2 regions of the Cobetia sp. PDI-12MA genome follow, and region 1 is predicted to be linked to the other one. Evidence: predicted binding sites of a transcription regulator. Region 1 holds the regulator's gene; the other holds the start of a gene.

Region 1 (4,809 bases):
CGATGACGCCGGGCGGCCGCGGGTCTATTACCGTCTGTGGCAGGAGCGCGCGACGATCCTGGCCAAGAATCATCTGCCCTATGCACTCAATGATGCTCGCTTCAAACGTTGGCAGGCGCTGTTCCTGACGCCGGATTACCCCGTGAATGACCTGCCGGATTACGACCTCAAGACGGCCTCGAATCCTTTCCTGACCTTCGAGGCCATTCCGGCCGAGTCACGCTATCGCTTCATGCTGGATGAGTCGCAGAACACCATCATGGGCTTCATCAAGGGGCCGGTCTGTCGCGGGCAGGTCGCGGTGGATGTGATCAATGATCACTTCTGGGTCGGTTTCACTGATCCGAAGATGTTCAGTCACCCGGAAGTGGAGCGCACCCTGGCCGAGGAAGGAAAGAACCTCAGTTTGCCCGCCGAGCAAAGCAGCAACGCGTTGCCTATCAGCTCCTGGGTCAAGTTCGAGAGCAAGCAGACCGCCTATCTCAAGGCCAAACAGCGTCTGATGTCCCAGGCCTATCGCGATGGTGACCTGCGCCTGGATACGCGAGTGATGTGGGACGGCAGCGGCTGGGCCGACGGCCCCGGGCAGGGGCGCAACCCCAACGCGGCCCTGACCATCTATCGTCACTTCGACAATGCGGCGGTAATGAAGGGGCTGGTCGGTGGCGTACCCAAGACGGGCTGGATCATCGATTACCCGATGCTGGAGCGTATCCACTACCTGCTGGTCGCCGGATTCGATGTCTACGGCAATCTCGGGCATCAGCTGGTCACTCGCCTGTACATGGACTTCCTGCGCATGGAGGGCGAGAACAACCTGTTGGTGCTGTTGCCGGCGGGCGAGCGCCAGGCGGTGCATGATAGCTGGTATCGCGACGTGAGCCCGGGGCTTGGGGGGCTGCTGTTCAAGAAACCGCCGCAGTTCGATGCGCCCAGTGACATTGTCTGGACACCGCAGGAACTCTCGTCGCCGGATCAGGCCCGCCTTGGCCTGATGCGGCGCATGCAGGAGCGCCTCGCGCCGGAACTCGGGCATGAGCGCAGTCTGAGCAATGTCGAGGATGAGCATGTGCGACATGAGCTGCAGGCCCTCGCTGCGGTGCAGGGAGTCTCGGCCAGCCTGATGCCGGAGGTGACGATCGTCGCGCTGGAGGATGGCACTGATGACTCGCCACGCCTTTACAGCGTGCTGCGCAATTCCGCCCACGCCAACATCACCAGTCTGTTCGATGAGGAGGAAAACCGCCGTCCTGAGGAAGACACTCTCGATGTCTTGCGTGGCGTGGCGGGCGATTACCCGAATGCCTTCTGGCGATTGACGCCTGACACTCTGACGGGGCTGGCAGAGCGGGTGGCGGCACTCGAGACCGAAGAGGACTACCGCGCCCTGCAGGCCGATATCGGAGTGCGCCGGACTGATCCGCGCTTCTGGCAGTTCTCCGACAGCGTGCTGCGCGTCAACTATGCTGATCGCCCTGTCGAAGCGGGCCTGCTGGACTATAACCGCCTCGAGAACCGCTGATTGCCAGCGGGGCTTGAGCGGCCGAGACACGCTCTGTCGTCAGGGCTGTCTGGGTTGTCGAACTGTTTCGATGACTGACGACTGGCCTCTGCCTTGTGTGGGGCCGACATGGCGTCCGGCGGTAGATCAGCGCAGTGTCGCACCGCGTGATGTGCTGTCAGCAGGCGTCATCAGCGACCGCCCTGACACTCGCCCTCGGCCAGCTCGATCAGGCCATCCAGATGCAGGATATGCACCTCGCGGGCACGAATGTCGACCAGCCCCTGGGTCTGGAAGCGGGTCAGGATGCGGCTGATGGTTTCGACGGCCAGTCCCAGATAGTTGCCGATATCGGCGCGTGCCATCGAGAGGCGGAAGCTGTATGGCGAATAGCCTCGGCGACGGAAGCGCTGTGACAGGTTGACCAGGAAGCTCGCCAGCCGCTCATCGGCTGTCTTGCGTGACAGCAGCATCATCATGCGGCGATCTTCGTGCAATTCCTTGCTCAGGCTCTTGAACAGCTGGGTTCTCAGCTCAGGCATCTGCTCCGAGAGCGCATTGAGTCGGTCGAAGGGAATCTCGCAGACGGTGGTGGTCTCCAGCGCCACCGCGGTGCCGGGATAGCAATTGCTGTCGATGGCATCGAGTCCGGCCAGCTCGCTGGGCAGGTAGAAGCCGGTCAGCTGCTCCGTACCGCTGTTTTCATTGGTGATCTGCTTGAGGCTTCCGGAGCGCACCGTGAAGACGCAATCGAAGGCATCGCCCTGGGTGAAGAGGACTTCCCCTTTTCTGAGTGGCGCGCGACGGCGGATGATGGCGTCAAACTGGTCGATATCTTCCATGTTCAGTGCCAGTGGCAGGCACAGTGAACTCAGCGAACATGTCTGGCAGCGGGCTTCATGGGCGCGCAAGCGGTGTGATGCCTGTGCATTGGCCGTCATGGTGACTCTCCTGAGGAATGTCACCGCTACCCCTGGGGTAGGGCAGCGGGAGGGGTCTTTCGGGCGCAACGAACGGTGGGGCGGGGCCTTGTCGCCCGCCGCTGCACTGCTGAGCCGCAGTGTATCGAGCGGACAGAGTCTGAGCGCTCATCGGCCGAGGCAGCGCATTCCGTGACGCCATAATATTAGATTTTGTTAATTCATTATCCTGCCCAACCCATGGGCGTTGCAAGGTGTGTGAACTTTAGGCCTGGTTGACCCCGCGTGACCATACCGCGACGACCTGCCTCAGCCGAAGGCGCGAGTCAGTATGCAGTGACCAGCACTCAGGCATCAGTCGCTGGTCATCCGTCGCTGGCCATCTGGGCTCAGCCAGCTGCGCCGAGCAGCAGGATCAGCGCGGCGGCCAGCGTCGCCAGTGCCAGAATGCCCCAGGCACGTGGCGCTGGTGTGTCAGGCTGACGTATGCCGTTGATGCGATGTTCCTGCATGGGGCCATCGCCTTCGCGCTCGTCGCTGTCAGCGCGCGAAAGACTGCCCAGCGCCAGCATGGCGAACAACACCAGGCTGCCCAGCGTGAGGGCCAGCACCCAGAGATTCCAGAACAGGGGGAGGCCAGTTGTCTCCAGCAGATTCATGTCGTGTCTCCTGAGGGGGGCTGTCATGGGCTACGGCTGGCGGTGTCGCTCGCAGGGGCGGCCTGCTGCAGGTAGGCGAGCAGAGCCGTGATTTCGGCAGTGCCACGCACGTCATTGGGGGCGGCGAGAATCTCGTCTTCCGCGTAGGGTACGCCCAGGCCTTGCAGGGCTCGCATGCGTGCCGCGATACCTTCGCCGCTCAACGCCCGCTCGAACAGCCACGGGTAGGCAGGCATCGCCGAACCCGGCACCTGACTGCGCGGGTCATGCAGATGCAGGCGCTGCCAGGCATCGTCATGCTGCGCAGGCAGCTGGCTCAAATCCGTCCCCCAGCGCTCGACGCCCCACAGCGAAGGGCGGTCGTAGAAGCGTGCCCGGGTGGTCGTCGCATCGCCGTGGCGCGCCGTGTCGCCCGGTAGATAGCGCACCATGCGTGTGTGGCACTGCTGACAGCCCTCGCGTTGATAGATGCGCTGACCCTCCAGCGCCAGGGCGCTCAGCGGTTTGAGGTCTTCGGGCGCGCTGGCGAGACTGGGGTGAGCTCCAAGCGGCACCAGCTGGGCGAGGGCGCCGAGGCTCATGGTGAGCAGGCATAGTGCCGTCATCAGGCCGGCGTGACGTTCGAGCAGGACATGTCTCATGCGTAGTGCCCTCCCGAGGATGTGGCAGGGGGCGTGGCAGAGGGTGATGCAGGGTGTATGGCAGGCTGTGATGATGTCTTCCGCGAGCCGGACTTCGGGAGCTGGCGCTCATGAGCGGCTTGCCGTTCGCTCTTGTGGACAGCCAGGGTGCGCATCACGTTGAGGAGCATCAGCAGCATGCCGAGCGCCCAGCAGGCGAGCCCGCCCAGCGAGATCATCATCGGCATGCGGGCCGCTTCCAGCACCTCGCTCAGGGTGTATAGCGGTCTGCCGTCATCTGCCAGCACATGCCACATGCTGCCTTGAAGCAGCGTGGTGGCCCAGCTGGCGGCAATGCACAGCAGGGTGCCGATGATGGCCAGCAGGGCATGGGTCTTGAGCAGCGCGAGGGAGCGCATCGGGGGCAGCAGGTGATAGGCCATCACGATGGCGACTGTCGCGACCACCCCCAGGCTTGCTGCCGGCGACAGGCTGTTGGTGGCACTGAAGGCCAGGGCATTGAGGGTCGGCAGTGACAGCAGGCTGTATTCAAGAACCGCAAGGGCGAAGCTGACCAGAGCTGCCGCCAGCAGGCAGATCAGCGGATCCCGGCGCAATGAGTGCCAATCCTCCTTGAGTGTCATCAGGCCATTGAGGCTGAGTGCCAGCCCCGGTGCCAGCAGCAGGAGGCCCATCGCCATGCCCAGCGTCTGACTCCAGGCTGGCAGGGCGCTCGCGAACAGCAGCGGAGCACCTCCCCATGTCACCAGCAGCACCAGCATCCAGAAGCTGGTGGTCGCCAGCCGATGCGAGTGGAGCGGCCGCCGCGAGCGGCTCATCACCATGTGATGGAGCAAGGCAATGAGGCCGAATGCGAACATGCCGCCGGGGAGTGGCCCGGCCTGCCAGCGCTGAATCAGTGCCTCGAGGCTGCCCGTGAAGAGCGGTATCGATTCAAGCAGGCCGATCGGCACGCTGAGCGAGATCAGCACATGCTGCATCAACACCAGCATCATGCCGGCGATGAAGTACCAGCAGGCCACCGGCAGGCGGCGCAGCGTGCGCTGTTCCAGTACCGTGAAGAAGACCCACGCCACGGCCAGCCAGAC
Region 2 (4,809 bases), 1.9 Mb from region 1:
GGAGGGTGGAATTGCGGCTCAGACCCGCCAGACCCTGGATAATCTGATTCATACCCTGGAATGCGCCGGTGGTGACGCCTCCTCGCTGACCCAGGTACTGATCTATGTGACTGATCGCGAGCACCTGGCGACAGTGAATAGCCTCTATGCAGAATATGTGCGTGAGCCCTATCCCAACCGGGCTGCCATCATCGTCTCCGGGTTTGCACGCGAAGAGATGCTGGTCGAGATGGTCGCCTATGCCGCATTGGAGGCTGATGTCTAAAGTCGCCGTGATGGGGGGAGGGAGTGACCCGTCACGTTTGCGCCCTGCATTGACTCGTCATTCAGGCCAATCGGTTCACCAAGCCCCCAGACCAACAAGAAAGACGCCGGAGCATTTGCTGCTCCGGCGTCTTTCTTGTGTCTACTTGATGTCTTCTTTCGCTGCTTTCAGGGCGTAAGGCCCGCGGCCTGCATGAAGCGACGCAGTGCCAGAGAGACGAGGCCCAGCGCGCTTACGCTGCCTCCCCAGATCAGCACTAGCCAGCCGATCTTACTGAGCCAGCTGGCCGGGCGCGCGGGCGTCCCGGATGGCTCACCGCCGGGTCTGGCTGTGGGGGTATGCAGTGGTGCTGAGGGTGACTCGTGTGTCGGGGATGTCATGTCAGAACCTCTCAATGGTAGCCATCGGTATGACGGACCTTGCCCTTGAACACGAAGTAGCTCCACGCCGTATACACCAGGATGATCGGCAGGATGAAGAGCGTGCCGACGAGGGCAAAGCCCTGACTTTGTGGCGGAGAGGCCGCTTCCCAGATCGTCACATGACCGGGAATGATGTCAGGCCACATGCTGATGCCGAAACCGCTGTAGCCCAGGAAGATCAAGGCCAGCACCAGCAGGAAAGGCTGGGCATGATATTCAAAGGCGACAGCGCGGATCAGCGCATAACCGGCCAGCACTACCAGCACTGGCACCGGCAGGAACCAGAATAGCTGCGGCAGCGTGAACCAGCGCTCGGCGATGGCGGGGTGCGCCAGCGGTGTCCACAGACTGACGGCCGCGATCATGATCAATACCCACAGCGTCAGCGGGCGCGTCAGGGCAAACATGCGCGCCTGGAGAATGCCTTCGGTCTTCATGATCAGCCAGGTGCTGCCGAGAAGCGCATAGGTGAAAAGCAAGGCCACACCGCAGAACAGCGGGAAGGGGGACAGCCAGTCCAGCGAGCCGCCACTGAAGGTAACCCCATCGAAGGCGATGCCCTGGATGTAGCCTCCCAGTGCGACGCCTTGACTGAAGGTGGCCAGCACCGAGCCGCCCACGAAGGCCTTGTCCCACCAGTGGCGGCTCGCGTCCGAGGCCTTGAAGCGAAATTCGAAGGCGACGCCGCGGAAGATGAGGCCGATCAACATGGCGACCAGGGGAATGCTCAGGGCTTCCAGCAAGACGGCGTAGGCCAGCGGGAAGGCCGCAAATAGCCCCGCGCCGCCCAGTACCAGCCATGTCTCGTTGCCATCCCACACAGGGGCCACGGTATTCATCATCACATCGCGGTCCACCTTGTCCTCCACCCACGGGAAGAGAATGCCGATACCCAGGTCAAAGCCATCCATGATCACGTACATCATCAGGCCGAACAGGATGATGCCCGCCCAGATGACAGAAAGGTCGATACCCATAGTGTTCATCGCTCCAGTCAGTGAATCTGGCCGTCGAGAGATTCCTCGATGGCCGATAGTGGGCGGGAAGGCGTGCGTGGCTTGCCGGGGCCGCCGCTGGGAGCGTGGCTGTCATCACCCGCCGGCCCTTTCCTGATCAGCTTGAAGAGGTAGTTGATCCCCGTGCCGAAGACGATGAAGTAGACCGTGACAAAGGCCGTCAGGCTGATGCTGAGGTGAGCGGTGCTGTGGGCAGAGACTGCATCTTCCGTTCTCATCAATCCGTAGATCACCCACGGCTGGCGGCCGACCTCGGTGGTGAACCAGCCCGCGAGTATCGCGATCAGACCGGCCGGCCCCATGGCGACGGCTAGCCTCAGCCAGCGCTCTGAGGTGAAGAGTCTGCCCTTGCGAGCCAGATAGACACCCGAGAGGCCGAGCAGAATCATCGCAAGGCCCAGGCCGACCATCAGGCGGAAGCTCCAGAACACGACGGTCGAATTGGGACGGTCCGCGGCGGGAAAGTCTTTGAGTGCTGGTACCTGCTTGTCGATGTCATGCATCAACAGCAGGCTGCCGAGAGCCGGAATCTCTAGCGCGAAGCGCGTCTCTTCGCGCTGCATGTCGGGCACACCGAACAGGATCAACGGCGTCGGTTCCCCATGGCTGTTGTCCCAATGCCCTTCGATGGCCGCGATCTTGGCCGGCTGGTGCTTGAGCGTATTCAGGCCATGCATGTCGCCGACGAAGGCCTGCAGCGGGGCGGTCACCATCAGCATCATCACCGCCATGACCAGCATCTTGCGCACTTCCGGCGTATCGCGTTTCTTGAGCAGCAGCCAGGCGGCGGAGGCAGCGACGAACAGCGAAGTGCTCAGGAAGGCGGCCAGTGCCATGTGGGCCAGGCGATAAGGGAAGGAGGGATTGAAGACGATCGCGAACCAGTCGACCGGCACGACGATGCCATCGATGACCTCATGCCCCTGCGGGGTCTGCATCCAGCTGTTGGAGGACAGGATCCAGAACATCGAGACCAGGGTGCCAAGCGCGACCATGCAGGTCGAGAAGAAGTGCAGGCCGCGTCCGACGCGATTCCAGCCAAACAGCATCACGCCGAGGAAGCCGGCTTCGAGGAAGAAGGCGGTCAGCACTTCATAGGTCAGCAGTGGCCCGGTCACGCTGCCGGCAAAGGCCGAGAAACCGCTCCAATGCGTGCCGAACTGGTAGGCCATGACCAGCCCTGACACCACGCCCATCGCGAAGTTGACCGCGAAAATCTTCGACCAGAAATGATAGAGGTTGCGGTAGACCTGTGTGCCCGTCTTCAACCACATGCCTTCCAGCACCGCCAGATAGCTGGCGAGGCCAATGGTGATGGCCGGGAAGATGATGTGAAACGAGATGGTGAAGGCGAACTGTATCCTGGCCAGGTCGATGGCCTCGGTGCCGAACATGGCAATGTCTCCTGAGTAGGCGGCAAGGGGGACGGCCCTGCCTGAATCTTCGCCGCTACTCTAGGGAGCCACCGGAAGCCATAACAGGCTCAGTTGTGCGAGAAAAAACCATATCAGTTGCGAGCTGAATCTTGGTCAGTCGTTAAATGCCCGTGAGCCAGCCAGGTGGTCTGGCGAGAATCCAGCAAGGCGAGTCGGGCAGGAGGGCGCACTCTGATTCACGTCAGCACTATGACGGGGTCAGGCGCGTGCCACATCGCCCTTGGCGGCAGGCCCCGCCATGGCGGGCTCTTGCGCACCCTGCTAGGGCACGCGTGCGGCATCAAGGCATGCAGCCAGGGTGCGCAACAAGGTGCGACATCCAGGTGTGGCAAGCGGCTGGCGCGCGAGTGACATGTGCCGCAAAAGGCTGTTTTCGCCCCCGCGGATGACGAGTGAAGACTGTGTGGCAAGGCGGCCACAAGGGCTGCGGCATTTGCGCGCACTCATGCGCGCATATACTCGAGGCACTCCTCGCACCTCGCATGCAGCCTGAGCGGTCCGCGTTTCAGGCTGCCTTGAGCAATTCACCCAATGTCTGCATGGCGCGCTCTGACGCCGCATCCCATGGGTGGCCGTAGCTCAAGCGAATGCAATGCTTGAAGCCCTGTGTGGCCGAGAAGATAGGCCCCGGCGCTAGGCTGATGCCGTGGGCCAACGCCTGCTGGAACAGGGCCAGCGAGTCGATGTGCTCGGGAAGCTCGCACCACAGGAAATAACCCCCGTGGGGGTGGGTCACGCGAGTGTCTTCGGGGAAGTAGCGATCAATGGCTGCCAGCATGGCTGTCTGCTGGGTCTCGAGCGCCAGACGTAGCTTGCGCAGGTGGCGGTCGTAGCCGCCATGCTGAAGGTAGTCGGCCAGGGCCACTTGGGCGGGCAGCGATGGCGAGATGGTCGTCATCAGCTTGAGGCGCGAAATCTCCCGGGTATGCCGCCCCGCGGATATCCAGCCCACCCGATAGCCCGGTGCCAGGCACTTGGAGAACGACCCGCAATGCATCACCAGACCTTCGACATCCAGCGCTTTGACGGGTTGCGGGGGCGACACCTCGGCACGTTGATCGAAATACAGTTCCGCGTAGACATCATCCTCCAGCATCGGTAGCTGATGACGGCAGAGCAGCGCATACAGTTCGGCCTTGCGTGCATCGCTCAGGCTGGCCCCCAGCGGATTCTGCAGATGACTCATGAACCAGCAGGCCTTGATGGGCAGCGTCTCCAGACGATTCTCGAGTACCTCGAGATCAATCCCTTCGCGCGGGTGTACCGGAATTTCCACCGCGCGCAGCTTGAGCCGCTCAAGCACCTGAAGCGTGGCATAGAAGGCCGGCGCCTCGATGGCGACAAGGTCCCCGGGCTGGGTGACACATTGCAGGCCAAGATTGAGCGCCTCCATGGCGCCATTGGTGATCACCAACTCCTCTGTCGGCAGCTGCATGCCATTGACCATGTAGCGCTGAGCGATCTGTCGGCACAGGTCAGGATGGCCTGTGGTCATGTCGGAGATCACGGCATGCGATGACAGCTGGCGCAGCCCGCGCGTCATGCTGGTCGCAAGCCGCGCGAGGGGAAAGAGCTCCGGGCTCGGGAAGGCAGAGCCGAAGGGGACGGTATCGTTGTCGCGCAGTGAGCCCAGCACCGAGAACACCAGTTCACTGACGGCGACATCGGAT

The links. The regulator FNR, encoded in region 1, switches genes on or off when oxygen is low (the NO sensors DNR and NnrR bind a similar motif). The targets are predictions, from matches to a motif close to TTGATNTANATCAA.
Region 2: a site for FNR is predicted at 3,311-3,324, ahead of AC5WNI_RS10690 (cytochrome ubiquinol oxidase subunit I). Genes of this name have one in related genera too.

The regions. Positions count from the first base shown of each region.
Region 1 is NZ_CM183351.1:345,051-349,859, forward strand. Features, by position in the region: gene AC5WNI_RS01575 (fatty acid cis/trans isomerase) at 1-1,522, shown strand, start outside; gene fnr (fumarate/nitrate reduction transcriptional regulator Fnr) at 1,693-2,442, opposite strand; gene AC5WNI_RS01585 (hypothetical protein) at 2,811-3,080, opposite strand; gene AC5WNI_RS01590 (cbb3-type cytochrome c oxidase subunit II) at 3,104-3,721, opposite strand; gene AC5WNI_RS01595 (cbb3-type cytochrome c oxidase subunit I) at 3,718-4,809, opposite strand, start outside.
Region 2 is NZ_CM183351.1:2,502,542-2,507,350, reverse strand. Features, by position in the region: gene AC5WNI_RS10705 (RidA family protein) at 1-265, shown strand, start outside; gene AC5WNI_RS10700 (DUF2474 domain-containing protein) at 433-645, opposite strand; gene cydB (cytochrome d ubiquinol oxidase subunit II) at 657-1,664, opposite strand; gene AC5WNI_RS10690 (cytochrome ubiquinol oxidase subunit I) at 1,682-3,097, opposite strand; gene AC5WNI_RS10685 (aminotransferase-like domain-containing protein) at 3,645-4,809, opposite strand, start outside.